Regions from separate parts of the Cetobacterium sp. NK01 genome, predicted to be linked through region 3. Evidence: riboswitches for the same ligand, from Rfam matches in the RefSeq annotation. Region 3 holds a riboswitch; each other region holds the start of a gene.
The links. A riboswitch is a leader RNA that binds a small molecule or an ion and turns the genes downstream of it on or off. The one in region 3 is predicted to bind cyclic di-GMP.
Positions count from the first base shown of each region.

Region 1 (10,247 bases), on a different contig from region 3:
AGGTAACGAAGAGCATTGGAGGTATGAAGGATTTATAAATAAAGATAAAAATACCACAATAAATGCTAACTTTAATGAAATCCAAAATATTTTTATAAATATTGGTACAAATAAATCTATTTATCCATATTTAACAGAAATAAATAAAAAAGGCTTTTTATTTAGGAAAAGCCTAGGGAATGAAAACCAAATTGATAATGATAAAAGATCTGTTACTTTGGCAACATATGAAAAAAAATCAGCTGAAGCTAGTATTACCGCTGAAATAAAAATTGCTATTCCTAGTAACTTTTTAAAATCAATACGAGATTATGCTTACACAAAAAACGAAGATATTGTAGAAATCCCATATGGGGATAGTTATAAAATCTCTTTAATTCCAAGTTCAGCAAATAACGGCAACACGCATATTTATATTCCTAATAGGAATTTAGGAAAAATTCGAGAGATACTGTATCCAAAAATTAAATTTAAGAAAAAAACTGGAAATAGTAATACTACAGGCAATTTTACCTCTGACCACAAGCTTAACAATTTAGAGATTGGAGAAAAAGATTTAATAGAAACAAGTGACTTAGATAGAGAAGCTGGATTTGTTCATTTCCAGCAAGTAAAGATGTCACCAAATGATATACAAATTCCCATGATTGCTCTAGGTGAAAAAGATTATGCTCCAAAAGGCTATTTATTTGCAGGGAATTCCACTTTAATTAACAGAGATACTTATGTTGCTAACTACAATGATACTCTTAAAACTTATCCATATTTTAAAAATTCAACAGGTGGATTGTTAGAGGGAACATCTTCTATTCAAGGGGGAATCCAAAAAAGTAATGATAATTCTAATTTAGGTATTTGGGTTTATTCCAATAGTGGTAGAGAGGAAGTCAGTGGAAACTTATCTATAAAAATTAAAAATGAGGACAAAAAAGATTTTTTAACGTATATTAGGGGGATAAACTCTGAAAGAGTTCAACTTAACACTAATGAAAAAATAGCATTTGTTCAAGGAGAATGGTCTGATAATAATTACAAATTTCTAAAGGATTCTCCAATTGTTAAGGTCTCTTATCCAACTCTAACAGTAGTTAAAGATATTGTAAAAAACAATAATATTGTGATAGACTTTAAAAATAGTTATAACAAAGGTGAAAAAGTTGATTTTGATTTTGCTGGAAACACTACTAATACTAGTGTAGAAGTTAATTTAAACTCTGGACAATTTATTAATGGTCTAGAATTAAATGATGGAAAATTAGAGATATTTTATGAGAGTAGTAAACTGATCTCTATGGATATGAATCCTTTAGGTGATACTACAGGAAGTATTCAAAACTCTAAACTAGATATTGATTTTATCTATAAAAATAATGGACTAGTCTCTCTTTCTCTTATAAAATGGGTTGGAAGTTCTCATATACTTAAAATTATACACACAGAAAAATCTGGATTAACAAGACGAGAGTACACTGTAAACTTAAAAACTCCTGGTTCAAATTTTGAATTAATATCAGCAGAAGATTTAGATTTTGGAACTGTTTTAAAAGGTGATAATTCAAAAACTGCAACTTCTAAAATAACTATAAAAAATTTATCTGGAAATACATTAAAATTAGAACTAGCAAAACCACAAGTGGATTTAAAAAATGGTAATTCTATAATCAAAGCTGGAAATTTCTCTATAAGCGATGAAATAATAGAGAATAGTGGTGAAAACAGCTATTTTATCTTAGAGGGACAACTTATCGAAACTCAAAATAGCATTTTAGAGGGTGAACATAAAGAACAAATTCATTTAAATGTTTATTTAAATAGTTATTAAAAAATATATTAAAATTGGGGGATTTTATGAATAAACAATTGGAGAATCTTCTAAAATTTAACTTAGAAGATATTTTAAAAGTTGCTTTTCAACCAATCTATTCTTTAGAGGGAGAGGTTAAAAGTTTTGAAGTATTATCAAGATTTTATAATAAGGAAAATGATCTTATTTCAACAATTAAAGTTATAAATTTTTTGGAAAAATTAGACATTATACATCAATTAGATTTTCTAATCTTAAAAAAAATAGAAAAATATTTAAAAAAAGGTAAAAAAATTGCAATCAATATATCACCTTTAACTATATTGATGGATGAGTTTATAGAAAAAATAAACTTATTAAAATGTGATTTATCCAATTTAGAGATTGAATTGACAGAACGAGGGAATCTAGATTATGAAAAACTTATCATCAGAGTAAATCAACTACATAAATTAGGAATAAAAGTTGCAATAGATGATTTCCCTATAGAGAATTCTAGCTTAGAAACTCTTTTAAAAACTAAAATTAATAAGGTTAAAATAGATCGAAGTTTATTAAACAATATCGATTGTCCTTTAGGAAAAGAAACTTATAGAGGAATTGTAGCTCTCTTAAAAACCATGAAACATGAAATAACAACTGAAGGAATTGAAACAAAGGAGCAATTTGATTTTATTAAGGAGATTGGAGTAGACTTTATTCAAGGATATTATATTGGGGAACCTATTTTAGAAAATGAGTTGCTTTTTTAATAAAACAACAAAAGGAGAGTGTTTTATATAAAACTTTTATTAATTTATCTATTTTTTTCTACGATTTTGTTATCAACTGACTTTAATTTATCTATAAACCCTACGAAAATAGAGCTAAATTTAACTCATAACTCTGTTACAAATATTCACTTAATGAATAATGGTAATAAGACCGTTAAACTCCTTCCATATTTTGAAACTCCTATAGAATTTCAAAATAATAGTTTAGAATTAATGCTTGAATGTTTTCCAAAGTTTATAATGTTAAAACCACAAGAGGAAAAAATAATAAAACTAGTGTTTAAAAATAAGGGAAATATATTAAAAAAAAATGAAAGCTATAAAAGTTATATAATTTTTAAAGAACTTCCCAATGACTCTAAATCTATTTTAAACAAAGATATTATTATATTTAACGAAATTGGAATAGGTATAACTGGTCAAAACTAAATTAAGTAATAATTCCCTTACTATTGACAAATAAAAGGTCAATATAGTAAAATTTTATTGTAGATTAATTTGTAAAAATTAAAATAAAGGCAAAACATAGGAAACTGTGTGACGCAAAGCTATAGGGCCTTTAAAATGGTAGCCAGTTGCAGTATAAAGAAGTATAACTACTTTATTTTAATTTATTATTAATTTTATTAATAAATTTTAAGGGGGATTAAAATGAAGAGTTTGTGTTTCTTTATCTTTTTTATACTAAATTTTATTTTGACTTTTAGTTCAAAAGATATGAATGTTGATATCTATACAAAATTAAATTTAATAACTCCTACAAAAATAGCTATAAAAAAAATAGCTAACACTAATGAACTTAGCTTTAAGTTAGAAAATTCTAAAGAGGAAGCAGTTAGAGTTTATATTAAAGAACTTCACAATGATAATATCAATTTATATAATAAAAAAGATATAGATGGAAAATTAGCTTTAAGTTCAATAGAAAATAATTTCAAAGGAAAAGTTACTGTAAGAGTAATGTACAACTAATAATATAGAAAAAAATCCATTCGTTATTGAATGGATTTTTTTCTTTTTTATTTTACCTTATATTTTTCTTTCAACTTTTCAATAGTACCATCATTTACTAATTGTATTAGTACTTCATTTATTTTTTCATATTCTTTCTCATTTTTACTCAATGCAATAGCTTTAGGTTCTCCCTCTAAAATTCCCACTAATATCAAATCAGGATTATTTTTCACATATTCATCTGCTACGCTTTCATCTAAAACAATTCCATCAATTTGATTATTTTTTAAAGCTAGTAAAGCCGATGTATTATTTTGAAAAGGCACAACTGTGGATCCATGAATTTTTTTTGCTGTATTCTCCTTTGTTGTTCCTAACTCTGCTCCATATTTTTTATTTTCTAAATCGTCCATACCTTTTATAGGATTCTTTTTGTTTGTTATAAAAGCTACCTTTGAAGTTAAATAAGGCGATGTAAACTGAACCATTTTAGCTCTCTCTGGAGTGATACTCATACCAGCTATAACTACATCTATTTTTCCTGTTTGAAGAGCTGATATTAATCCTCCAAACTCCATATTTACCCATTTATATTTATATCCAAGCTTTTGAAATATCGCTTCTATTATGTCTGGATCTAATCCTACTATTTTTCCATTTTCTAAGTATTCAAAAGGTGGATATTCTGCATTAGTTCCTATTACAAAAACTTTTTCATTTACCTCTTTGTTATTTTGTTCTTTTTTACCGCAACTAAAAACAATTAATACTATTAACCCTATAAAAATTCCTTTTAACATTTTTTTCATAAAGACCTCCAAAATAGTTTAGAATAGAGGAATAATTCCTCCTTTATACTTCTCTAATATAAAATTCCTAACTTTGTCACTCCTTAGAACTTTCATTAAAGTTGCAATCTCTTTACTATTTTCGTCTCCTTTTCTCACAGATACAACATTTCCATAGGCACTTTCTTTTCCCTCAACAATCAAAGAATCTTCTTGAGGAGATAAGCCTGCATCTAAAGCGTAATTGCAATTTATAACTGCTAAGTCTACGTCATCTAAAGCTCTTGGTAGTTGTGCAGCTTGAAGAGAAACAACCTTTAGTTTTTTAGGATTTTCAACTATATCAAACTCTGTGGCCATAAGATCCTTTGGATTAGATAGTTTTATAACTCCATTATTGTGAAGTAAGATTAGAGCTCTTCCAGCATTTGTTGGATCATTTGGGATAGCTATTTTATCACCCACTTTTAACTCCTCTAAACTTTTATATTTTTTAGAATATCCTCCTAATGGTGGAACGTATATATCTTCTAAAGGAACTAAATCTAAATTTTTCTCTTTCATAAAATTAGCTAAATATGGTTTATGTTGAAAAAAATTCGCATCTAAAGATCCATCTGCCAAAGCTAAATTTGGCATTATATAATCTGTAAATTCAACAATTTCTATATTCAACCCCTCTTTTGCTAACTCCTCTTTTATTTCACTTAAAATTTCTCCAGCAGGTATTGGAGTCGCTCCAATTTTAAACACATCTTTTCCAAAAGCCAAATTTGAAACAATTGTTAATAGCAATAATGTTCTTTTCATAAAATACCCCCAGCTATAAATGTTTTAAAAATGATAATAATTTTTCACAAATTTGTCAATCTTTTTTTATTTTATTTTTTTTGAAAAAATTTTTTCAAAAAAATGTTTACAACGATCTTTTTTTATGTTATATTGATGCAAATAAAAAAAATTTGGAGGTTATTTAAAATGTCTTTAAGAAAAGTTAGGGCTATGTTTTGGTTTATGTATTATTTTAAAACTAAGGTTTGTATCTAGAAATATAGATATAAGCCTGTTTGCATTAAAAAAATATAGGCTTATATCCCAACTAACTTTATTAAAGAATCTCTTATTTAAAGCTTTTGGGAAACCAAAAGCTTTTTTATTTTATCTAAATCTATTTTAACTGGGAGGAATTTTTATGGAAAAATCTATTTTAACAGAAGTTTATATGGACAACAACATTTGGGGCACTTTAAATAAAGAGATTGAAAAATATAATAAAATCTTAGTTATTCATGGAGAGAAATCTCTTTTATCAATAAAAACTGAATTTTTTAAAATTTTAGAGCATAAAAATTTCCACTTAGTTCACTATGGTAATGAATGTTGTCATAATATTATTAACTCAACTTTAGATAATTTAAAAAATAATACCTATGATCTAATACTTGGTATTGGAGGTGGAAAATCCATAGATGCTTCAAAAGTTATGATGGATAAATTAAATATCCCACTTTTTACAATTCCAACTATTGCTTCTACTTGTGCTGCTGTTTCTTATATCTCAGTAATGTATGAGGAAAATCATGTGTTTCAAGAGTTATACTTTTTAAAAAGACCTCCTCATAAAACATTTATAGATTTAAACACGCTAATTTTAGCTCCTAAAAAATATTTATGGGCTGGAATTGGAGATACATTGGCTAAATATTACGAAATGAATCTTAAAGCTCGTGGAAAAAGATTAAACTTTAATACTACTATGGGAGAAAAACTGAGTCATCTTTGTAAAGAAAGTATGTTAAATTACGGAGACCTTGCTTTGACAACACCTATAGTCGATGACAATTTCAAAGAGGTTGTTGGAGTAATTCTTGTTACAACAGGTATTGTTTCAAATCTTATTGATTTTAAATACAATGGAGCTCTTGCCCATGCTATTTTTGATGCTTTAACAAAAATTAAACGTGTTGAAGAGGAACATCTACACGGGGAAGTTGTAGCTTTTGGGATCTTAGTTCAATTAAGGCTCGAAAATAATTCCGAGGAGCTTAATAAACTTTTAAAATTCTATGAAAAAATCAATCTTCCAACTAGTCTTAAAGAGATTGTAATTAAAGATGAATATCTAGAAAAAAAAGATGAGATTATTGATAAAATTTTAAACTCTGTTGCAGGAAGTGAAATGCCACTTAATTTTACTAAAGAAAAATTTACAACTATTTTAGAAGGAGATTTATAGGGAGGGAAGTAAAATGAACGGATCAAAATTTTTAGCTAAGAGATTTCAAAATAAAGAGGAAACAACTTTTAAGTCAATTGATGAATCAGAAAAAAATAGTATTATAAATTTAGGGATTGGGGATTTAGATATACACACTGATGAACTGATTATTAATTCCGCTTTTCAAGATGCTTTAAATGGTCACACTCATTATACTGATCCATTGGGAGATTTAGAACTTCGAAAAGAGATTATAAAATATCATAAAACTGAATTTGAAAATTATCGTATTGACTTAGATGAAGTTATTGTGTTATCAGGAGCTTGTCATGGAATGTATTTGGCACTTCAAGCTACTTTAAATCCAGAGGATGAGGTTATTGTCATAGCTCCTTTTTTTCCAGTTTATGTAGATCAAATAAAAGAGGCCAAAGGAACTCCAGTTATTGTTCATACAACTATTGAAAATAATTATCAAATTATTAAAAATGATTTAGAAAAAGCTATAACAAATAAAACTAAGGGGATTATTATTAATACTCCTTCTAATCCCACAGGAGTTTGCTACTCTTTAGAAAGTTTAGAAATTGTTAGCCAACTGGCTAAAAAATATGATCTAATTGTTTATGCTGATGATATCTATGATTTCTACGATTACTCTGATAGTTTTATACCAATTTACACTTTAGATGGAATGAAAGATCGAACAATCTCTGTTTGTAGCTTTTCTAAAAATTTTGCTATGACTGGTTGGAGAGTTGGTTATAATGTTGCTCCAAAAGCTATTGTTGATACTATTCGAAAAATTAACGAAGTTATTGTCTACAGTGCTTCAGCTATATCTCAAAGAGCAGCTCTTGCAGCATTAAAAAATAGAAATCATATTAAAAATAGTATTGTTCCTCTTTACAGAGAAAGAGTTGAATATTGCTTAAATCGAATCAATAAAATCCATGGTTTAAAAGCCTTTGCTCCTCAAGGAGGAATATATATTTTTATAGATATTAGTGAAACTAATCTAAATTCTATTGAGTACTCAGACTATCTTTTTGAAACGCTCAAAGTTAAAGTTATTCCTGGTAAACCTTTTGGAGATGATAAGGCAATTAGAATAGCTTGCTCTAACTCTCTTGAAGTTTTAAAAGAAGCTTTTGATAGAATTGAAAAAAAGTTGTAGATCTCTCTACAACTTTTTTAAAAATGATTCTCCATTGTCAGGTAAATGTCTTTCAAAATATTCAGCTACACTTTGACCAATATCTGAAAGAGAACCTCTCTCTCCTATATCTATTCCATTTAAACCTTTTTTATAAATTAAAATTGGAACTTTTTCTCTTGTATGATTAGAATGACCAATATCTGGATCATTTCCATGATCTGCAGTAATTATTAATATATCATCTTCATCTAATAGATCTATAACCTTTTTTAAGTTTCTATCTACAACTTCAAGTTTCTCTCCATATTTAAAAGGATCCTCTTGGTGTCCAGCTAAATCTGTTTCCTGTATATTAGCACATATAAAAGCATTTTCATTAGATTTTATCTCTTCTATCAATAACTCCATAACCTTTGCACTATCTACACAAAATATAGATTTCCCTTTTGGATTTTCAACTATATCTGCAACTTTACCTATAAATACAGTTTTTGCAACTCCTTCTAAAATTTTAGGTAACTGTACTTCACTATCTATTCCATATCCCATGTGTTGAACTTGATAACCGTTTCTATAAACTCCAGATTTAGGAGCGTTTATTCCTCCAAAAAGTCCATCTCTACACTCATACGCATTTTTCAAATCTTCAATTGTCACATTTTTTCCACCAAAAGTTATAACTCTTGGAACTTTTACAACTCCTCTTACAATTTTTCCTATCTCTAATAGATTTTCATAACTTATAAAATCTAAAGCTCCAGTTATATTGTAAACTTGTCCTAAATCTGCCTCTAAATTATCACCTATAGTAGCACAATTATTCACTATTAAAACTTCTCTTGGAGAACCAAATCTCTCCACAGAGTATCCGTGATTTTTCAAAACTTTTTCCACCTCATCTATAGCTTCAGAAAAAGGTTCTGTTTTAGGTTTTTTAGGATAAGTTCCCATAAGTTCATGATGTCCATAGAAAGTATCACACCAAAAGTGCATAAGGTTTGCTCTTCCGTATACAGCATCTTTTGAAAACTTTACATTCCCAATCTCCATTTTAGCTGCATTAGCTATACCTAATCTTTCTAAATTAGGTATTTTTAAATTTGGATTATCTCTTAAAACACTTCTATATGTATTAGCTCCAATATCTTGGGGACGAACATCTTTTACATCATCCATCTCTCCAATACCAAAGCTATCTAAAACTAACACTACAAATCTTTTCATAATTTATATCTCTCTTCCTAAACTGTCATAAATACCTATAATTTGAGGTTCTTCATTTTTAATCCCTTCAACTAGTGCCACATTACTTCTTGTAACAAATATCTGAGTTCTAAAAGCTCCTACAACTGTTTGTCCAACTGGATTATTTCCTGATATTTCAAAATAATAATCTATACTCTCCATTGTTGGAGCTTCTACTGAACACCTTTTCATATCTTTAATATCTTTACCAACTAAAACGCTGCTCATTCCAGATCTTCTATAATGTCCACCTCCATAGCAGTAAGATTTATAATCTAAATTATGAGATATTTCAGAAACATATAAAATTGCTGGAATCTCTCCATGTAAATTTTTGCTATTAAAAGGTGTTGTTCCTGTTAAAGCATGTCCAGGTTCACCATGTGTTCCACCATATTTTTTTATACTTTCCATATTTTCTAAAGATGTAGCTGAAGGCATATTTAATTGTTTTACAAATATTCCCATCTCTTTTAATATTTTTTCAGCCTTTTTTATAGTTTCAATATTTTTAGTTCCCTCTATTATATTTTTGTCACAATTATATAAAAAGCATGGAAAAGATGTAAGTCCATTTAGTTTTACATTTTCTAATTTTAAAACCTCTTTAGCAACTGCCTCTATCTCATCTAAATAAAAGCCACCACTTTGACCTGAATAAATTTTACTATCTCTTTCTAAAACTCTTAGCATTATATCTTGGACTTTTCCATATCTTTTTGCAGCTTCATCAATCTCTTTTATTTTTTCTAAAGAGTAAACAGTTATAATTTCAGGATTGTGTCTTATTACTTTATCTACAAGAGCTGTTGGAATTTGAACTAGATGACCTACGTTTCCCAGTTTCACACCGTTGTCCATCATAACTAAAGCCTCTTTAAAATCAACAGTTACAATTCCAGCAAATCCTATCTCCACTAATTTTTTTGCTAAATATGGTACTCTTCCAAATTGTTTTGTCATTGCATAAAGTTTAATACCATTCTCTTCAGCTTTTTTACAAAGAGCCTTTCCATTTTCTAAAATAGCATCTACATCTAAAATATATGTATCTGGTAATATCTCTCCTCTTTGATGAAGTTTTATTGCTGCTTTTATTAATTGAGGATTTTTTTCCTGTACAATATCTAAAAACATACTACTTCACCTCTTTTGCCATTTTATAGCTCTCTTTTAATATTCTAACTATTGTTTCTACCCCAGCTCTATTTGGATTTATTCTAATCATTCTCTTTTCTAAAGTTGCATCTGCAGCTCTAAAAGTTCCTGATACTCTATAAAAAAGTGGAGAAAACTCATACTTTGA
Region 1 is NZ_JANIBO010000002.1:39,493-49,739, reverse strand. It holds gene NON08_RS09445 (hypothetical protein) at 1-1,822, shown strand, start outside; gene NON08_RS09440 (EAL domain-containing protein) at 1,849-2,556, shown strand; gene NON08_RS09435 (hypothetical protein) at 2,575-3,006, shown strand; cyclic di-GMP riboswitch class I at 3,085-3,160, shown strand; gene NON08_RS09430 (hypothetical protein) at 3,229-3,549, shown strand; gene NON08_RS09425 (transporter substrate-binding domain-containing protein) at 3,597-4,340, opposite strand; gene NON08_RS09420 (MetQ/NlpA family ABC transporter substrate-binding protein) at 4,359-5,129, opposite strand; gene NON08_RS09415 (iron-containing alcohol dehydrogenase family protein) at 5,512-6,555, shown strand; gene NON08_RS09410 (aminotransferase class I/II-fold pyridoxal phosphate-dependent enzyme) at 6,569-7,714, shown strand; gene NON08_RS09405 (phosphopentomutase) at 7,721-8,920, opposite strand; gene NON08_RS09400 (YhfX family PLP-dependent enzyme) at 8,924-10,078, opposite strand; gene NON08_RS09395 (aminotransferase class V-fold PLP-dependent enzyme) at 10,080-10,247, opposite strand, start outside.
Region 1: it holds a riboswitch for cyclic di-GMP, as region 3 does, so the genes downstream of both, NON08_RS09430 (hypothetical protein) here and NON08_RS07050 (hypothetical protein) in region 3, are expected to answer to the same signal.

Region 2 (10,247 bases), 190 kb from region 3:
AATTTCTAAAAATGGTAAAGTTGCATTGTACATCTCTTTATTTCCCATATCATGAACCATTACTTTTCCTAAATTATAAATCAAATATTTTTCATCAAATAGAATATTATAGATAGCTATTTCATAATCTTGTTTTTCCATTTTCATTAAATACGCTTCTTGCTGATAAGGCGTTATATTTACTTGCAGCCCCTTTTCTATTAATTGAGTTTTTAAATTATTTGCAATTTTTAAAGAAATATCATCATTTAGAGTTATTATTTCTATCTTTTCATTTAACAATTTATTTTCTTTTATAATCTCTAATGTATTCTCCTCTTTTATAGTAGATAAGTTGGCTTTAAATAATTTTTTAGGAAAAAATGTATTTGCAATCTCCACATTATAGATATCTTTCACTATTCTTTCTCTGTCTATAATAGAGTCTATAATTTCTCTATTCTTTTTTTTATTAAAAATATTATTCTTATTTCCAAACATAATCGCTATCGTATCTAACTCTTTTGTCTCTATTACATCTGTATTTTCACTAATAACTCCTTCTTTTTTTAGTTCCTTAATTTGTTTTGGACTTAAATCTAAAACTACATCAACAGCTTCATCAAAATATAATAACGCTCTTTTCCTATCACTAACTTCTGATAAAATCTCGATTTTAGAAGGTTTTACATCTTTTCTAAAATACTTATTTTTAGATAGAACAACTTCTTTGTTTGTAATTTTATCCAACTTATACGGCCCAGTTCCATAGATAATTCCATTCACTTCTTTTGTTATAGAACACATATAATATGTTAGCATTGATGTAAATAGCTTGTTTTTTCCCTTTAATTTTATCTCTAATAAATTTTTATCTAACACTTTTACATTTTGAACATCATTGAAGAAATCTTTAAAAACAGCGCTTTCTAACATTCTATCCAACGAACTTTTTACATCTTTAGCTGACATTTTATCTCCATTTTGAAAATAAATATCATCTCTTAATTCAATCTCTAAATTCCTTTCACCGTTCCATGTCCATTTTTGAACTAAATTTGGAACAATCTCACCTTTTTCATTATAATTAAAAAGCGTTTCATAAAGATAATTTACAACTCTTATTGAATACTGATCTTTCATAAAAATAGGATCTATGTTCGTTACTTTTACCGCTTGAACTATTTTCATTTCATCTTTTTCTTCAAAAATTTCCTGTTGAAAATTATCATATTCATTTAATTGAACTTCATCAAAATATATCTCCGATTGTCCAAAAGATAAAGAGATTGTAAAGGTAAATAATATTAGGCATAGATATCTTTTCAATTTTTCACCCTCTTTACACTATTTGTTATTTTTTATTGCAGAATAAAACTCCGTTGCTAGGTCTAATGACTCCTTATTTTCTTCATATATTTTCTCAAACTCTTTGTCATTGTTAACAAATATGTCTACTAATTCTGGATCAAAACTTTTTCCCTTTTCCGCTTTTATAACTTTTAAAGCATCCTCATGAGTTAAAGCATCTCTATGAAATTTTTTCTGTCTCAGCGCATCATAAACATCTACTATTGCTACAATTCTAGCTTCTAGTGGTATATCATCTTTTTCCAGTCCAGAAGGATAGCCTGTTCCATCCCATTTCTCATGATGATATCTCACTATGTTTTCTGCAACACTTCCTAGTTTTAATTTCTTCACCAAATCGTACCCTATATTCACATGCTCTTTAACCTTTTTAAATTCTTCTTCAGTTAATTTAGATGGTTTTTTTAATATTTCTGATGGTATTGCTACTTTTCCAATATCATGTAATGAAGAAAATCTTTTTATATCTTCTTTTGTATCATTAGACAAATTCGCCTTTTCAGATAAAAGAGTCGAATACATTCCTAATCTTTTTACGTGATCTCCTGTATCCTCGTCATTTAATTGATTAGCCATTTCCAAAACTTCTATTAAAGAAAAACTTAACTCCTCTGCTTTTTTTCTATTTTTTTCAGATTTAATTATTAGAATTATCAAAATTATAATAAAAGCAATAACTGGTATCGATATTTTTACAATTAATTTATAATTTTGTGTCACTATAGAATTTTTTAACAAATTATTATCTATTATAGTTTTATCCACTGTAAAGCTTTCTAATATTGTTTCTATTAAATTTGAAAGCTCTCTTTTCTCTTTAGAAATTCCAAAACTAACTCCAAAAGAATCATCTAGTATTCCTGCAACCTTTATTTTATCATCTAAAAAATTATTACTAATTACTCCTGTAAGTATATTAAAATACCCAACTAGATAATCCCCTTTTTGATTTAATAACTTTTCTAATCCTTCTTCATAACTTTCAACTTCTATTATTTCACTGTTTTTTAATACATCTTTTAAATAAACGTAGCTATAATCATCTTTTAAAACTAATACTCTAGTTTTATCTAAGTCTGAAATATTTTGTATAAAACCATCAGACTTTCTATTAGCTACAGATAATTTCATCTCATAATACGGCTTAGTATAATTTATATTTTTGTTATTTTTACTATCTTCTATAGATATCCCTTCTATATCATACTCTCCATCCTTTACAAAATTAAATGGAATACCTATAATTTCTTCCAATTCACGTGAAATATTTATAGTTAAGCCTTGATACTTATTTTTTTGCTCATAATAAAAGGGTAACATAAATTTATCTTTTCCCAATTTCACTTTTATATTTTTATACTTTTCTCTAACTGTCTCATAACTTGGAGTATCCTTTAATAAATATCTATAAAATTCTACTCTATTTTTAGATAAAATTTCTTGTATTTTTTCTCCCTCTAAATTATTTAAAGTGTTTTGAATTTTTTCCTGTATATCTTGTAACCCTTTTTTTATCGCAATCTGTTCATTATATCTAATATTTTCTAACAATTTATAATTTATTTCACCTGAGTTTTTATCATACCAATCTTGAGTTATAAATGCTTCTACTTCTCCACTTTCAAGTTTTTCCAATCCTTCATCGATATTTTTAACTTCTATTTTTTCTAATTCTAAATTCTTATATCTTTCTTGAAACTCTTTTAATCCATGCTGGTTTGGAATATATGCTACTTTTAATTTTTTTATGTTTCTCAAATTTGAAAACATTGAATTTTTATTAACAACAACTCCTACTCTATATATCATAGGGGTATCTATATATTCATATTCCTCTTGACCTTTCTGAGTCTCAATTGTTCTTAATACAACGTCACTATTTTCTTCATCTAATTTTATATCTATTTCCTTGTTATTTAATATATTTGAAAAAAGATCAACATAAACTCCCTGATATTCACCTTCTTCTAAATTTTTATACAAATACATATCTGTCGTATTTGATGGTATTGTTATACTTATATCACTTTGGGAAAAAGTTATATAATTTACAACTATCAAAATTAAAAATATTACTTTTTTCATCGTTCCTCCCTCTAATTTTTTGCAAAAAAAAACTGCAATAGTCCACAAAGACTACTGCAGCTGGCTGCCATTTTAAAGACCCTATAGCTTTGCGTCATAGGGTTTCCCCTACTTTGCCTTATAATATAAAAATTTCTCTTTAATTATAATCAATCACGCTTCTAAAGTCAACATTTTATATCTATTTAGAATAGTTTGGTGCTTCCTTAGTTATAATAATATCGTGTGGATGACTTTCTTTTAAGCCTGCTCCTGTTATTTTTACAAATTTTCCATGAACTTTCAAATCTTCTATTGTAGGTGTTCCACAATACCCCATTCCAGCTCTTACTCCTCCACATAATTGGAATACAACATCTTTCAAGCTTCCTTTATAAGAAACTCTTCCTTCAATTCCTTCTGGCACAAGTTTTTTAGCATCGTTTTGGAAATATCTATCTTTAGATCCTCTTTTCATCGCTGCCATCGAACCCATTCCTACATACACTTTATATCTTCTTCCTTCGTATATAATCTCTTCACCTGGAGCTTCTGTCGTTCCAGCTAAAAGCCCTCCTAGCATAACACAATCTGCTCCTGCTGCTAAAGCTTTTACCATATCTCCAGATAGCTTTATTCCTCCATCTGCAATAACTCCTATTCCTCTTGTTTTACAAACTTCATATACATCATTAACTGCTGATAACTGCGGTACTCCTACTCCTGCTACAACTCTTGTTGTACAAATAGATCCCGGTCCTACTCCTACCTTAACTGCATTCACTCCTGCTTCTATTAAATCTAGAGCTGCTTCAGCTGTTACAATATTTCCACCTATTATATTTAATTTTGGGAAATTTTCTCTAATCTCCTTTATTTTTTGCATAACACCTTTTGAATGTCCATGTGCTGAATCTACTGTTATTATATCTACTCCTGCTTCTACTAAAGCTTTTACTCTCTCTAAAGTATCTGCTCCAACACCTACAGCTCCTCCAACTCTTAATCTTCCTTGAGAATCTTTACATGCAAATGGATACTCAACTAAATTATCTATATCTTTTATTGTTATTAACCCTTTTAATTTCCCATTTTCATCAACTATCGGTAATTTTTCTATCCTATTTTCTAGTAAAATATCTTTTGCTTGATCTAATGTAGTTCCCACAGGAGCTGTTACTAAATTTTCTTTAGTCATTATATCACTTACTAATTGATCCATATCTTTTCTATATTTTAAATCTCTATTTGTTATAATTCCAATTAAAGACCCATCTTCTTCAATTACAGGTAATCCTGATATTTTATATCTTCTCATTATCTCTTCTGCATGCCATACTGTTGAGTCTTTTGTTAAAGTTACTGGGTTTTTTATCATTCCACTTTCGTTTCTTTTTACTCTATCAACTTCTGCAGCTTGGTCTTCTATGCTCATATTCTTATGAATAAACCCTATTCCACCTTGTCTTGCTAAAGCTATAGCCAGATCTCCTTCTGTCACAGTATCCATTGCTGCACTTAAAACTGGAACATTTAATTCGATATCCTTTGTAAGTTTAGTTTTTAAACTTACCTCATGCGGTAATACCTCTGACCTTGCTGGAACTAATAGCACATCATCAAAAGTTATTGCTTCTTTTATTATTTTTCCATTCATCATTTCCTACTGCCTCCAATTTCAATTTTCCAATTTTTAAATAAAGACCTGCACTTTTTTTTAGTATTGTGCAGGTCTTTTTTTATTTATTTTCGTTATTATAGCACATTTTTGAGCCTATGTCATTTCTAAAAAATAATTTTTTGCATTTTATTTTTTTTACATCTAAATATGCATTTTTTTTAGCCTCTTCTAACGTATTACCATAAGCTACTACAGATAGAACTCTTCCTCCATTTGTCTCAACCTTTCCATCTACTTCTCTAGTTCCCATATGAAATATTGTTGAATTTAAATTTTCAGGTATATGTATTTCACAACCTATTGTTGAAGATTTAGGGTAGTTTTCAGAAGCCATAACTACAGCCACTGTATATCTTTTATCCCATTGTAATTCAACACTTTTATTATTCATCAAATCTAATATTGCTTTCACAAAATCAGATTCTAATCTTGGCAAAATTCCTTCTGCCTCAGGGTCTCCAAATCTAGCATTGAATTCTATTGTCTTTACTCCATCTTTCGTTAGCATTATTCCACCAAAAAGAAATCCTTTAAATGGGATTCCATCTTTAACCATTCCTTTTGCCATTGGTTTTAGTATTTTTTCCAAAGTTTCATTTATTACATCCGAATTAATTCTATCAACTGGTGAATAAACTCCCATACCACCAGTATTTGGACCTTTATCATCATCATATGCTCTTTTATGATCTTGAGCAATTTCTAAAGGAATTACTATCTCTCCATTCGTTAAAGCTATAATTGAAAATTCAAACCCATCTAAATATTCTTCTATTACAACTTTATTATTAGGAATACTAAAAGCTATTTTTAGAGCATCTAAAGCTTCCTTTTCTGAAAATGCAACTGTAACCCCTTTTCCAGCCTTTAATCCATCTTCTTTTATAACTATTGGAGCACCTTTTTCTTCCACATATTTTATTGCTTGTTCTAGATCGATAAACGTTTCATAATCTCCAGTGGGTACATCATATTTTTTCATAAGTTCTTTAGCAAACTCTTTACTGGATTCAATTTTTGCAGCTTCTTTTGTAGGTCCAAAAATTTTCAATCCTCTTTTTTCAAATTCATTTACAATTCCTAAGGCAAGAACATTTTCTGGTCCAACAATTGTTAAGTCTACTTTATTTTTTTCTGCAAAATCTGCTAACTCTTCAATTTTTTCTTCTGAAATATCAAGTAATGTACCTAAGTTTTCCATCCCAATATTTCCAGGAGCTATAAATACTTCTTTAACCATATCACTCTCTTTTACTTTCCATGCAATTGCATGTTCTCTTCCACCTTTTCCTACTATAAGAACTTTCATAAACTCCTCCAAATTAATGTTTAAAATGCCTAACCCCTGTAAACACCATAGCTATTCCATATTTATTACATGCTTCTATTGAAAGTGAATCTTTTATTGATCCTCCTGGTTGAATAATTGCTTTTATTCCATATCTTGCAGCTAACTCAACTGTGTCATCCATTGGAAAAAATGCATCAGAAGCTAAGATTGCTCCTTTACATTTTTCTCCTCCTTGTTCTAAAGCTATTTTAGCTGCTCCGACTCTATTCATCTGTCCTGCTCCTATACCTATCGTTTGATTTTCTTTTCCTATAACAATAGCATTTGATTTTACATGCTTAACCACATTCCAATTAAATAATAGCTCCTCTATTTCATCATCTGTTGGTTTTTTCTCGGTAACATATATAAGTTCATTTTTCAATACTTTCATTTCATCAAACTCTTGAACTAATGCTCCATCCATAACAGAAGTTATTTTCATTTTATTTAAGATATCATTTTTCGTATCTAACTCCAGCACTCTTATATTTTTCTTTTTTGTTAAAATTTCTAAAGCTTTTTCTTCATAGCTTGGAGCTATTACAATTTCTAAGAATAGTTGAGAAAGTTGCTCCGCTACTTCAATAGTTATACATGAATTTACAGCAACAATTCCACCAAAAATTGATATTTTATCTGCTTCATAAGCTTTATTCCAAGCTTCTTTGATATTTTTTCCACTACCTACTCCACAAGGATTCATATGTTTTACTGCGACCACAGTAGGTTTATCAAACTCTTTTAATATCTCTAACGCTGCATTAGCATCTTGAATATTATTGTATGATAACTCTTTTCCATGTAATTGTCTTGCGTTCCCTATTGAATATCCTACAAAACTTTTTTTATAAAATCCAGCTTTTTGATGTGGATTCTCTCCATATCTTAAATCTTGTACTTTTTCGTAAGTTACAGTTATTGTTTCTGGGAATTTTTCTTCTACTTTATTTGTTAAATACTCTGCAATTAAAGTATCATATGATGACGTATGTCTAAATACTTTTGCCGCTAATCTCTCTCTCGTTTCTAATAAGGTATCACCATCTTCTTTTAACTCACAAACTACTGTCTTATAATCCTTTGGATCAACTATTACTGTAACTGATTTGTAATTTTTAGCCGCTGATCTTAGCATACTTGGCCCACCTATATCTATATTTTCAATTAACTCTTCATGAGTTACATTTTTTCTAGCTAACGTTTCTTTAAATGGATACAAATTTACAACTACCATATCTATTAAATCTATTTTATTATCTTCTAAAGCTTTTAAATGATTTTTATTATCTCTAACACACAATAATGCTCCATGAACATTTGGATGTAATGTTTTTACTCTTCCATCCATAATTTCTGGAAAACTTGTAATATCCGATATACTTAATGTCTTTATCCCAGCTTCATCTAATGTTTTCTTTGTCCCACCTGTAGAAATTATTTCATATCCTAACTCTACTAACTCTTTACTTAATTCTACTATTCCTGTTTTATCAGATACACTTATTAACGCACGTTTCATCTATATTATTCTCCCTTTTTAAATAACTTTGTTAAAATCATAGGATAAATTCTATGTTCTATTTCATGTATTTTATTTTTAAGATCCTCTAATCCCCATTGAGAGTCTATTTTTAATCTTTCTTGATATATTATCTCCCCTGTATCAACTCCACTATCCACATAATGAATAGTCACTCCTGTTTTACTTGCTCTAGCTTTGTATGCATCTCCAATACCATCTTTTCCTGGAAATTCAGGTAAATAAGCTGGATGGATATTTATTATTTTATTAAAATATTCCTCCAATAATATTGGTGATATTATTCTCATATATCCCGCCAAAACTATGTATTCTATCTTATATTTTTTTAATATATCTATAATCTTCTCTTCAAATTCCATTTTTGTATTATAATCTTTTGGATTAATAAAATAGTATGGTATCCCCAACGACTTTGCTCTTTCTATAGCATATGCACTCTCTTTATCAACAATTAGAACTTTAACTTCGTATCCTTTTCCCTCTCCTGACTTTTGAGCTTCAACTATTCTCTGAAAATTCCCACCATTTCCAGAAGCAAAAACAGCAATTTTTACCATTTTATTTCTACTCCTACTTTTCTATTAACTTCCCCTAATATCATTGGCTTTTCTTGTAACTCTTCTAATTTTTCAACTAATTTATCTAAATTTTCTTTAGATACAACAAATATAAATCCAACTCCCATGTTGAATACATTAAACATCTCTTTTTTAGGAATATTTCCTTTTTCTTCTAAAAATCTAAATACTTGAAGCTCATTTATATTTTTAGAATCGATTTCTACTCCCATTCCCTCAGGTATAATTCTAGGTATATTCTCATAGAATCCGCCACCTGTAACATGGCACATTCCTTTTATATCTATATTTTTTAAAACTTCTTTTACTGTTTTTACATATATTTTTGTTGGTGTTAGTAACTCTTCCCCTAAAGAGTTTTCAAATCCCTCATATATTTTTTTTAAATCTAAATTTGCATCTTTTATTATTTTTCTAACTAAAGAAAAACCGTTTGAATGAACTCCACTAGATGATATTCCTACAAGAACATCCCCTTCTTTTATATCCTTTCCAGTTACTAAATCTTTTTTCTCTACAGCTCCAACTGTAAATCCAGCTATATCATAATGCCCTTCACTATACATTCCAGGCATCTCTGCTGTCTCTCCCCCTATTAATGCACATTCTGACTTAACACATCCATCAGCTACACCTTTTACTATAGCTTCAATTTGTTCTGGATAGTTTTTCCCAACAGCTATATAATCTAAAAAATATAATGGCATTGCACCTTGAACTAAAACATCATTTACACACATAGCCACAACATCTTGACCTATTGTATCGTGTTTATCCATTTCAAATGCTAGCATTAATTTTGTTCCAACACCGTCTGTTCCACTAACTAAAACTGGTTCTTTCATTCCAAGTTCTGATAAATCAAACATTCCACCAAATGCTCCTAAACTATTCATTGCCCCTTTTACTTTAGTTCTTTCAACATGACTTTTAATTCTTCTAACTGATTCATATCCAGCTTCTAAGCTAACTCCAGCTTCCATATATTTATTACTCACTTTTATCGACCCCTATTTCTTTAAATTTTCTAATAAACTAAACATACTAGTTGGATATTTTCCAGTAAAACATGCTAAACATATATTTTTTCCTAATCCTTCTACCATTCCATCATTTGATAAAAACGCTAGAGAATCTGCTCCAATATATTCTCCTAATTCTTTTGGTGATAATCTTGTACTTATCAATTCATTATATGTAGAGGTATCCACTCCATAAAAACATGGACTTATTATTGGAGATGATGCTATTCTCATATGAACCTCTTTTGCTCCTGCATCCTTTAATAATTTTATTATATGTTTAGATGTTGTTCCTCTTACTATCGAGTCGTCTACAAGTACAACTCTCTTATCTTTAACAACAGCTTCCATAGCTGAAAGTTTCATCTTTACTCCACGTTCTCTTTGGTGCTGATTTGGCTTTATAAATGTTCTACCCACATATCTATTCTTTACAAGTCCCATTTCATAAGGAATTCCTGAGAAATCTGAGTACCCCATTGCTGAAGATAAAGATGAGTCTGGTACTCCTATAACTATATCTGCTTCAACTGGACTTTCTTTCGCAAGTATTGCTCCACAGTTTCTTCTGCTTGTATGAACATTTAAACCATTTATACTGCTATCTGGTCTTGAAAAATATATGTATTCCATAGAACACATTTTATCTTGAGTACAGTCTGTATACTGAAACGAC
Region 2 is NZ_JANIBO010000001.1:1,629,892-1,640,138, reverse strand. It holds gene NON08_RS07920 (ABC transporter substrate-binding protein) at 1-1,308, opposite strand, end outside; gene NON08_RS07915 (HD domain-containing phosphohydrolase) at 1,327-3,435, opposite strand; cyclic di-GMP riboswitch class I at 3,488-3,563, opposite strand; gene guaB (IMP dehydrogenase) at 3,617-5,074, opposite strand; gene purD (phosphoribosylamine--glycine ligase) at 5,154-6,404, opposite strand; gene purH (bifunctional phosphoribosylaminoimidazolecarboxamide formyltransferase/IMP cyclohydrolase) at 6,418-7,947, opposite strand; gene purN (phosphoribosylglycinamide formyltransferase) at 7,953-8,528, opposite strand; gene purM (phosphoribosylformylglycinamidine cyclo-ligase) at 8,522-9,553, opposite strand; gene purF (amidophosphoribosyltransferase) at 9,560-10,247, opposite strand, start outside.
Region 2: it holds a riboswitch for cyclic di-GMP, as region 3 does, so the genes downstream of both, NON08_RS07915 (HD domain-containing phosphohydrolase) here and NON08_RS07050 (hypothetical protein) in region 3, are expected to answer to the same signal.

Region 3 (10,247 bases):
CTGCCACATCTAAATCTCCATAGATACTAAGTGCTAAAGATCTAGGAATTGGGGTAGCACTCATAACTATTAAATTAGCTAAAACCCCTTTATCTCTTAATCTTTTTCTTTGTAAAACACCAAATCTATGCTGTTCATCTATAACTATTAACCCTAGTTTAAAGAACTCTACACTTTCCTCTATTATAGCATGAGTACCTACTACAATATTAGTCTCCCCTGTTCTTATTCTCTCTAGAATTTCGCTTTTTCTTTTCCCTTTTACACTTCCAGTTAAAAGTTCAACTTTTATACCTAAACATTCTAAAGTTTCATAAATTGACAGATAATGTTGAGTTGCTAAAATCTCTGTAGGAGCCATTAGAACTCCTTGGTAACCATTTTCCACCATATATAGTAGCAGCAGAACTGCAACTATTGTTTTCCCACTCCCAACATCTCCTTGAATTAGATAATTTATAATTTTACCAGCATTTATTCCTTTATACACTTCTGTTATAACTCTCTTTTGAGCTGTTGTCAAAGAAAAAGGTAGATCTTTTAAAAATTTTGTGACTAAAGTTTTTTTTCCTTCTATATTATATATATTCTTATTATTCATATCTACTTCAAATCTTTTCTGAAGTATTCCCATTTCTAAAATAAGTAATTCCTCTATTGCAAAACGTCTTTTTGCCTCTTCTAAATTTCTTGGATTAGTTGGATAATGAATCTCTTTCAAAGCTTTTTTTCTATCCATCAATCTATATTTTTCTATGATTTCACTTGGAATATTTTCTTCAAATAAATTCAAGTAATCTTTTAAAGCTTCTTTTAATATCTTTCTTATATTATTTTGATTCAACTCTTTTATAGAGCTATATATTGGTAATATCTCTCCTTTATTTTCTTGCCCTTTATAAAGCTTAAACTCTGGATTTGTCATTTGAAAAGTGTATCCTCTTTTCACATTTCCTATAAATATATATTCTTCACCCATTTTTAAACTATTTCTTAAATACGGTCTTTGAAACCAAATCACTTCAAGAACTCCCGTTCCATCATTTATTGTGGCTTTTATCATTTTCATTCCTGTTCTTGTAGGAGGAGCAGAGATATTCATTATATTTCCTTTTAAAACAACATATTCATCTCCTCTTAATTCACCTATTTTCTTCAAATTTGTTCTATCATCATAAGCTCTTGGAAAATAATATATCAGTTCATAAAGGGTTTCTATATTTAATTTTTTTAGTTTAGAATAAGTTGCAGTAGAAACTCCTTTTAAGTTAAAGAGCTCTATCTCCTTATAAATATTTTTATATATCTCAATCACCACCTTTTTTTAATTATAACATACTTGTATATCCTTTTGTACACTTTATAATATGTTTTATATTTTTGTAATAAACACCCATAAAATAAGGAGTTGTGAAAAAAATATCTTCTCTTTTTTTGTAATTTTTGTTTGACATTTTTCATCTTTTAATATATTATTATTGTATAAAATTAATAGGCAAAGTAGAGGAAACTCTATGACGCAAAACTATAGGGTCTTTAAAATGACAGCCAGTTGCTATTACACTTTGGTTATCCAGAGTATAAATGCAACTGGCTTTTTTATTTTGAAAATTTTATGAAATTATGGGAGGGAATAAAATTATGAAAAAATTATTAACACTTTTATCTTTAACTATGGCTATGACAACTTTTGCAGCTCCACATGGAAATGAAGAAAAATCTGCTACTATGAATATTACTGCTACTGTTATTAGACCTCTTACTGTTGAAGTTGTAGATCATATGAACTTCGGAACTGTTATTCAAGGAAATAAAGTTACTGCTACAGGAAAGTATTTAATAAATGGAGAACCTGGTCAAAAGATAACTGTTACTACTACATTTCCTGAAAATTTATTTAATGTAGTCTCTAGATCAACTCTACCAATAGAATTAAATATGCCTATGCCTTTAACTGGATATGCTCTAGGAACAGATGGTGAACTCCCTTTAAATATCTATGGTAGTATCACTCCTAGTACAGAAACTGCTCCAGGAACTTACAAAGGACAAATTATAGCTAGAGTTCAATACCAATAATAAACAAATATCTAAAATATAAACTACAGGAGAAAATTAAATCTATGAAAAAACTATTAACACTTTTATCTTTAACTATGGCTATGACAACTTTTGCAGCTCCACATGGAAATGAAGAAAAATCTGCTACTATGAATATAACAGCGACGGTAATAAAACCTTTAACTATAGCTAAAACTGGTGATATGGATTTTGGAAATATAATTCAAGGAACTACAGCTACTGCTGATTCTGGATATACTATAACTGGTGAAAAAGGACAGCCAATAATTGTTACAATTGATAATTCAGTTTTATTATCTAATCAAAAAGCTAAAACGTCTCTAGCTGTTGGAATAAAAACTCAGCTTCCTAAATCATTAGATAAAGATGGAAATGCTAATGTTTCTGTTCAAGGATTTTTAAATGTTCCTAAAGATCAACATGTTGGAACATATACTGGAACTTTAGTAGCTAGAGTTCAATATCAATAATAATAAACAACTGGGAAATCCCAGTTGTTTTCATATAGGGGGTTATTTATGGCATTAATTTTAACTTTATTTTTATTAACTTTTACCAGTATATTTTCTTCTAATACTTCAGAAAAAAATATGGATATAAAGGCAACTGTTATAAAACCTTTACGAGTTATTCACAATGGTGATATAAACTATGGAAAAATAATTCAGGGTTCTACCCATTCAACTACAAGACATATTTTTACAATCTATGGAGAACCAAAACAAGATGTTGATATAACTCTTAATGAAAAAAATATAAACGCTCAAAAAAATTCTATTCCCCTTATTCATAAAGAAAATAATTCTCAAACTTTAAGTGTTCAATTAAAAAATGAAAAAAATGATGGAAATGATACAAAATTAAATGAAAAAGGAGAATATAGATATTCTTTTGACACTGAACTTATAGTCCCTCCTAATGCACTTGTTGGTGATTATTCCGGAACTTTAACTATGAAAGTAAGATTTAAATAGGTCCTGTTTAAAACAGGACCTATCTTTTTCTTTTTATAATTGCTCTAATAATTCATCTGATATATCAAAGTTTGAATAAACATCATTAACATCATCTAAATCATCTAACGCTTCATATAATGCCATTACTTTTTTAGCTGTATCTAAATCAGTAATTTGAACTTTATTATCAGGAATCATTGCAACTTCAGCTTCAGTTACATTGTACCCAGCTTTTTTCAATTCTTCTGCAACTGTATTACACTCTGCTGAATCTGTTAAAACAGTAAATTCTCCATCTTCTTCTTTAACGTCTTCCGCACCAGCTTCTAAAGCAGCCATCATTAGCTCATCTGCGTCTACGCCTTCAGATGCAACAATAATTTCTCCTTTTCTTTGGAACATCCATGATACAGCACCATCTGTACCTAAGTTTCCATTTCTTCTAGAAAATGCAGTTCTTACTTCTGAAGCTGATCTATTTTTATTATCAGTTACAACTTCAACTATGAAAGCTGTTCCCTCTGGACCATACCCTTCATATCTAATCTCCATGTAATCCACACCATCAAGTTCTCCAGTACCTTTTTTGATAGCTCTCTCCAGGTTATCTTTTGGCATATTAGCAGCTTTTGCTTTATCTATTGCAAGTCTTAATCTAGGATTAAAGTTAGGATCTCCTCCAGCTTCCTTAGCTGCTATCGTTAACTCTTTTCCTAATTTTGTGAATAGTTTTCCTCTTTTAGCGTCTTGAGCACCTTTTCTATGCTTTATATTAGACCATTTACTATGTCCTGCCACAAAAACTCCTCCTTATTTTTTAAATATCTCTTTAAATTTTATCATAAGCCCTATTTTTTTTCAATATATTTGGGCACTAACAACATTTTTTCCTTTACTTTATCTAAAATTATATCAGGAGTTATCAATCTATATTTTTCTTCATATGATAAATTTTCATATGTCTCGTCTGATAAAATCTCTTTTGGTTCTATTCCTTCATGTCTTTTATTATCTCTAGATAACCAATCTCTTTTACTAGATCCTGGACTAAATATAGCAAAACTTGGTATATCTATGGCTTGAGCCAAATGTCTTGGTCCACCTTCATTCCCCACAAAAATATCACAATTTGAAAGAAGAGATCCTAGTTCTCTGATACTCTTTGTGTTTATATCCGAAATTATTCTTTTATCCCAATTAAGAGCTTCATGAAATTTTTTAGCGAACTCTTTTTCATTTGGAGAATAATATAAAATTATTTGACAATTAAACGTATCTAAAATTTTCTTTGCTAACTCTCTCATTAGGTCAACTGGATATACTTTAGGTTCTCTCCTTGAATTTATAGCAAGAGGGATAATTATTTTACTAAAGTCTACCCCTGCTTGTATCATTCTTTCTCTCAACTCTTCTTTTTCTTCTTCTAAAAATGTTAAAGAATAATTCTTATCTAGCTTTACATCTATACCATCATTTACAAGTGGATCTAACATTTTTAAGAATTTCTCAGCTTTATCATATTCACTTGAAGGTTCAGGAATACTATGAGTGTAAGTATAACCTCTTTTAGGTTTCCATCTTCCTATTCTATACTTAGCTTTTTTAGAGAAAAATGTAAATGCTTCACTTTTAGGAGTTGACATTATATCTATAACAATATCATAATCGGCTCTTGTTACATTCCAAACCTTTTTCAAGTATTTAAAAGGATTCTTTTGCTCTTCCTTAGAAATCGATATAACTTTATTTAAATATTCTTGATGCTCAAATAGTGGTGCTACATGATCATATAAAACGTAATCTATCTTTGCTTCTGGATATGTCTCTTTTAAACTTTTACATATTACAGAAGAGAGTATTGCATCCCCAATTTGTTTAAATCTAACCACTAAAATCTTCATCCTAGATCTCCTCTATTAAATTTTTTATTGTTTTTAAATCTCCCCAAAAATCCACTGCTACTTTAGCTCTTTTTCCACCATCATCCCTTGATTTTTTAGCAAAATTTGCATCATATGTCACTAACAATTTTATGTCGCCTTTCCAATTCATAACTTTACCCTTTTCTTGAAGAAACTTAAATTCTCTTTCAAGTAAAAGCTCTGCTACATCTTGTCCTAAGGACACTATAACCTTAGGGTTCATAAGTGATATTTGAACCATTAAATACTCTTTCAAATCTCTTTTATCTTTTTCTTCTAACTCTCTATAATTTTTCTCTGATTTTGTAAGTGTAGTAATATAGTAATCCTCCGGCAATAATCCAACTATATCACAAAGTTTTATTAAGAACTCTCCACTAGAACCCGGTTTTACCTTAAAATTTTCATCTATATATAAATTTACGTCATCTCCTATAAAAAGAACATTTCCAGTAAAATTTCCTGTTCCTAAAACAATTTTTTCTTTAGTATCTTTCAAAGCATCTGTTGTCCCTATTTCAAACTTTAGCTCTTCCAATATTTTTTGAATCTCCTCCATAACAACCTCCTAAAACTTAATCAATTCACTACATATATCTTGATGAGCTATCTCTATTGATATATCTATGTTGTGTCTCAGTAGTTCGTCTAAAACTGCATCAATAGCAATTTTAGGATCATTACTATCTTTACTCATATGAGCTAAATACACCTTTTTTAAATTCTCATGATGCATCTCTTTTACAAATCTTGCACAATCATTGTTTGAAAGATGTCCATTCCTACTTTTTACACGAGCTTTCAAATCCCATGGATAAGAACATTCCATTAACTTATGATAATCATAATTACACTCTATAACCATTACGTCCACATCTCTAAAGGATTCTCTAACAGTATTATCAATGTACCCCAAGTCTGTTGCTATTGCAACTTTACTACCTGAACTTTCCTCTATTCTAAAACCTATCGTTCTTTCAGCATCGTGCATTACATCAAATGGATAAACCATACTTTCTCCAACCCAAAAAGCTTCATTTATAAATCTTAAGTTTTCATCTTTTATTTTTCCTAGCTTTAAAACTCCCGCTTCATAACTTTCCTTTGTAATATAGATTGGAACATCATATTTTCTAGATATTATACCTGCACCCTGAATATGATCTCCATGCTCATGAGTTATTAAAATCCCATCTATATTACAAATATCTACTCCTATTTTCTTTAATTGCTCCTCTATTTTTTTTCCACTAAATCCTGCGTCTATCAATAAGTTTATATTATCAGTTTCTAAAAATATAGAATTTCCTTTACTTCCACTTCCTAGTACTGCTAACTTCATAGCACTTCCTTTCAACAAATAATCTGTTTTATATTATATCATAAAAAAACCTCTTAGCATATACTTGCTAAGAGGTTATCTCTTCTAATTACATCTCTTCAAAATGATCTTTTCCTACATAACAAAGTGGACATATCCAGTCTTCTGGTACATCTTCCCATTTTGTTCCTGGAGCTACACCATTTTCAGGATCTCCAACCGATTCATCATAAACATAATCACATATAACACATCTCATGTGCTTACTCATTAAAAAACCCCCTCATTTCTCTTAATTACTCCATAACCCGTGAATATTACAATATTCTCTTGCACATACGCTTGCACCTTTTGGAACTTTAAAATATGCTTCTGGTGCTTCTCCTGGCTTTAAATATTTTCTATATAAAAAGTCGTCTACACAAATTTCAATTATTTGAATATAGTGTTCTGGTGTCATCGGATGTGCTGCTTCTTTTCCAACTTTTACTAGATATCCATCCTCTTTTTCTTCTACATAAGGTACATGTTTTTCAGTTGAAGCATCTTGAGTTTTTTCTTTCACTAACTCTAATCCTTCTATTACAACATCCTCCTTATCAGCTACAACTACCTCTACTAATACAGGATTTTCTTTCACTTTGTAAATTTCATAAACTTTCATAACAACCTCCTTAAACTAATTCAAAATAGTTTTAACTTTATAAAACACTTTATTTATTCTGGCAATGAGGACAAATTCCTTTAAAATAAACATGATACTCATCTATTTTAAATTCTTTCATATTTCCTGTTATAAGTTGATCTATTACAACTGGAATATCATACACTTTTTTACACTCTACACATTTAAAGTGTCCATGTACATGTGTATCAACATCATATCGCGTTTCATTTTCTTCTATTGTTATTACTTTAGCTATCCCTTTTTCTATAAAAAGATTTAATGTATTATAAACTGTAGTTTTTGAAAGAGTAGGAATCTCAGGACATAAAGCTTTATAAATCTCATCTACAGTTGGATGAGTTTTATTCTCTAACAAATATTCAAATATTTTCATTCTTTGATATGAAGGTTTTATGTCATGTATTTTTAGATGTTCACCTATATTTTCAATATACATGTTTCCTCCTTTTGAAATAATTACAATTTTGTAACCATTCTTTTTCTTTTAATATACACTTTTTTAGTATTTTTGTCAAGATTTCACATTAACTTTTTCATCATTAAATATCTATGAACTCCTCTACCATACTCATCTTGTTGTAATTCTTCTATTTTATACCCTTCTTTTTCATACATATTTATAGCTATTTTATTTTGAGGATCTACAGTGAGGTAGATTTTTTTTATTCCTATATCTTTTAATTTTCTATGAGTATCTTTCAGAAGTATTTTTCCATATCCCTTTCCTCTTTCCTTTAAAGAAGTTGAAAATCCATATAAAAAAGCTTCTTGTTTTCCAATGACCCCTTGATATTGAGCAACTGACAACAAATTATCCTTTTCATCCACTAAAGTATAAAGTTTACCATATCGTATAAAGCTCATAATCATCCACATATCAGCTCCACCCATAACTCCAAAACTTTCTAACTCATTCAAATATATCTTTTCTATTAATTCTCGATCTTTTGATTGCACTTCTACCACTCTCATAATTCCTCCTAATATCCTATATCGAATAGATGTAGTCCATTAGGTTCTGCAACTATTTTAGGATAATGAACATCTGGATTATTCAACATCTCTATCAAATAATTTTTTGGTTTTTTTTCAAAATAAACAGCCAACACTGTTCCAACAATTATTCTTATTTGAGATTTTAAAAAGGCATTTCCTTTTACATATAATTTAATAGTTTTTTCATCAACTCTTTGAAATTTAGCTTCATATATATCTCTAATAGTAGTATTACTTCCACAATCTGAAAGTCTAAAATTAGAAAAATTATGCCTTCCAACCAAAGGTGTAACTATATTATTTAATCTATTTAAATCTAAACTCTCTTCTACAAAAGTCACGTATCTCGATTGAAACGGATTCTTCTCCTCACCGATATAGTATTCATAAGCTCTATATGTAGCAGAAAATCTTGAACTAAATTCTACATCCATCTCCTCAACCTCTAAAATAAAAATATCTTTAGGCAGAAGATCATTCAAAATTTTCCTTATTTTTTCTAAAGGTATTTTTGAAGTCGTGAAAAAATTAGAAACTTGCTTTTTAGCATGAACCCCTCTATCTGTTCTACCTGCTGAAACTAAATCAATTTCAATTTTAAATACTATTTTCAAAACTTTTTCTAGCTCTCCTTGAACAGTTCTTAAATTAGGTTGTCTTTGAAAGCCATAGAACTCACTTCCATCATAACTATATGTCAATTTTATATTTCTTACCAATTCCTTCTCCTTTTCCTTTTGCTTATATATAAAAAAAAGTCTTGAAAAATCAAGACTCTGTAATATCATATGTGGTGCGAGAGGAGGGACTTGAACCCTCACGTCGAAACGCCAGATCCTAAGTCTGGTGCGTCTGCCAATTCCGCCACCCTCGCAAAAAGATGGTGCGTCATACTGGGCTCGAACCAGTGACAACACGATTAAAAGTCGTGTGCTCTACCATCTGAGCTAATGACGCATCTTTATAAAATTATTTGGGGTGACCGACGGGATTCGAACCCGCGACAACCAGTGCCACAAACTGGCGCTCTACCAACTGAACTACGGCCACCAAATGGCGTGTCTGAAGAGATTCGAACTCCTGACCCACGCCTTAGAAGGGCGTTGCTCTATCCAGCTGAGCTACAGACACATTTGATAAATATTAAATTGGAGCGGGAGACGAGGGTCGAACTCGCGACATTCAGCTTGGAAGGCTGACGCTCTACCAACTGAGCTACTCCCGCAGATGGTCGGAATAGCAAGATTCGAACTTGCGGCCCCCTGCTCCCAAGGCAGGTGCGCTACCGGACTGCGCTATATTCCGACTATTTATTTTTCGTAGCTCTTGTTCGCTACAAAATTATAGTATCACAAATTATTATTTCTGTCAATAAAGTTTTTTATTTTTTTTATTTTTTATTTTTATATTTATTTCTATACTCAAAAAGAAGGATTGATTTTGCTAAAAAAGAATAATAATCTATATACAAATTTAAAAAGTTTTTTTATAATATTAATAATTATTTTTGCTAAGGAGGTTTTATAATGAAAAACACAAAACTTATTTGTTCAGTTCTTTTAGCTGGTTCTCTTTTCGGAGCATGTACAGCTACTGGATATAACAGTAAAACTACTGGTACTGCTGGTGGAGCTGCTGTTGGTGCTTTAATAGGACAAGCTATTGGACAAGATACTAAAGGAACTCTTATTGGTGCTGGAATTGGAGCTCTTGCCGGATTAGGTTGGGGAGCGTACAAAGATCAACAAACAAAAGAGTTACAAGCTAGATTACAAAATACTCAAGTAAAAGTTACCGATGAAGGAAACTATATAAATCTTAATCTTCCTGGTGGAGTTACATTTCCTACAAATGGATATGTTATAGGCAATGGATTCTATGGGCCTCTTAATGATATTGCCTCTGTTTTAAATCAATATCCTGAAACAAGAATAGTTATTTCTGGTAATACAGATAACACTGGTGCTTACTCTTATAATATGAACCTATCAGTTAAAAGAGCAAGAAGTGTAGCTGATTATTTAGTTCGTAGAGGAGTAAACCCTAATAGAATTACTATTAACGGTTTTGGTCCAGATAGACCTATCGCAAGCAACGCTACTGCTACAGGTAGAGCTCAAAATAGAAGAGTTGAAATTCAAATATTCCCAGCTTATTAAAAAATTTAAAAAGAGAGTTCTTAAAGAACTCTCTTTTTTATTCTTACTTTATTTTTTCAATTGCATTTTTAGTAGCTTCTCTTACACCTTCAGATGTATAAGTCGCTCCTGAAACTACATCAA
Region 3 is NZ_JANIBO010000001.1:1,436,695-1,446,941, reverse strand. It holds gene recG (ATP-dependent DNA helicase RecG) at 1-1,315, opposite strand, end outside; cyclic di-GMP riboswitch class I at 1,485-1,560, shown strand; gene NON08_RS07050 (hypothetical protein) at 1,642-2,079, shown strand; gene NON08_RS07045 (DUF4402 domain-containing protein) at 2,124-2,552, shown strand; gene NON08_RS07040 (DUF4402 domain-containing protein) at 2,601-3,056, shown strand; gene NON08_RS07035 (YebC/PmpR family DNA-binding transcriptional regulator) at 3,090-3,836, opposite strand; gene NON08_RS07030 (glycosyltransferase family 9 protein) at 3,887-4,939, opposite strand; gene NON08_RS07025 (uracil-DNA glycosylase family protein) at 4,941-5,519, opposite strand; gene NON08_RS07020 (MBL fold metallo-hydrolase) at 5,529-6,302, opposite strand; gene NON08_RS07015 (rubredoxin) at 6,391-6,552, opposite strand; gene NON08_RS07010 (desulfoferrodoxin family protein) at 6,574-6,945, opposite strand; gene NON08_RS07005 (Fur family transcriptional regulator) at 6,995-7,405, opposite strand; gene NON08_RS07000 (GNAT family N-acetyltransferase) at 7,489-7,941, opposite strand; gene truA (tRNA pseudouridine(38-40) synthase TruA) at 7,950-8,684, opposite strand; tRNA gene NON08_RS06990 (tRNA-Leu) at 8,757-8,839, opposite strand; tRNA gene NON08_RS06985 (tRNA-Lys) at 8,847-8,922, opposite strand; tRNA gene NON08_RS06980 (tRNA-His) at 8,940-9,015, opposite strand; tRNA gene NON08_RS06975 (tRNA-Arg) at 9,020-9,096, opposite strand; tRNA gene NON08_RS06970 (tRNA-Gly) at 9,115-9,190, opposite strand; tRNA gene NON08_RS06965 (tRNA-Pro) at 9,194-9,270, opposite strand; gene NON08_RS06960 (OmpA family protein) at 9,492-10,124, shown strand; gene NON08_RS06955 (FMN-binding protein) at 10,168-10,247, opposite strand, start outside.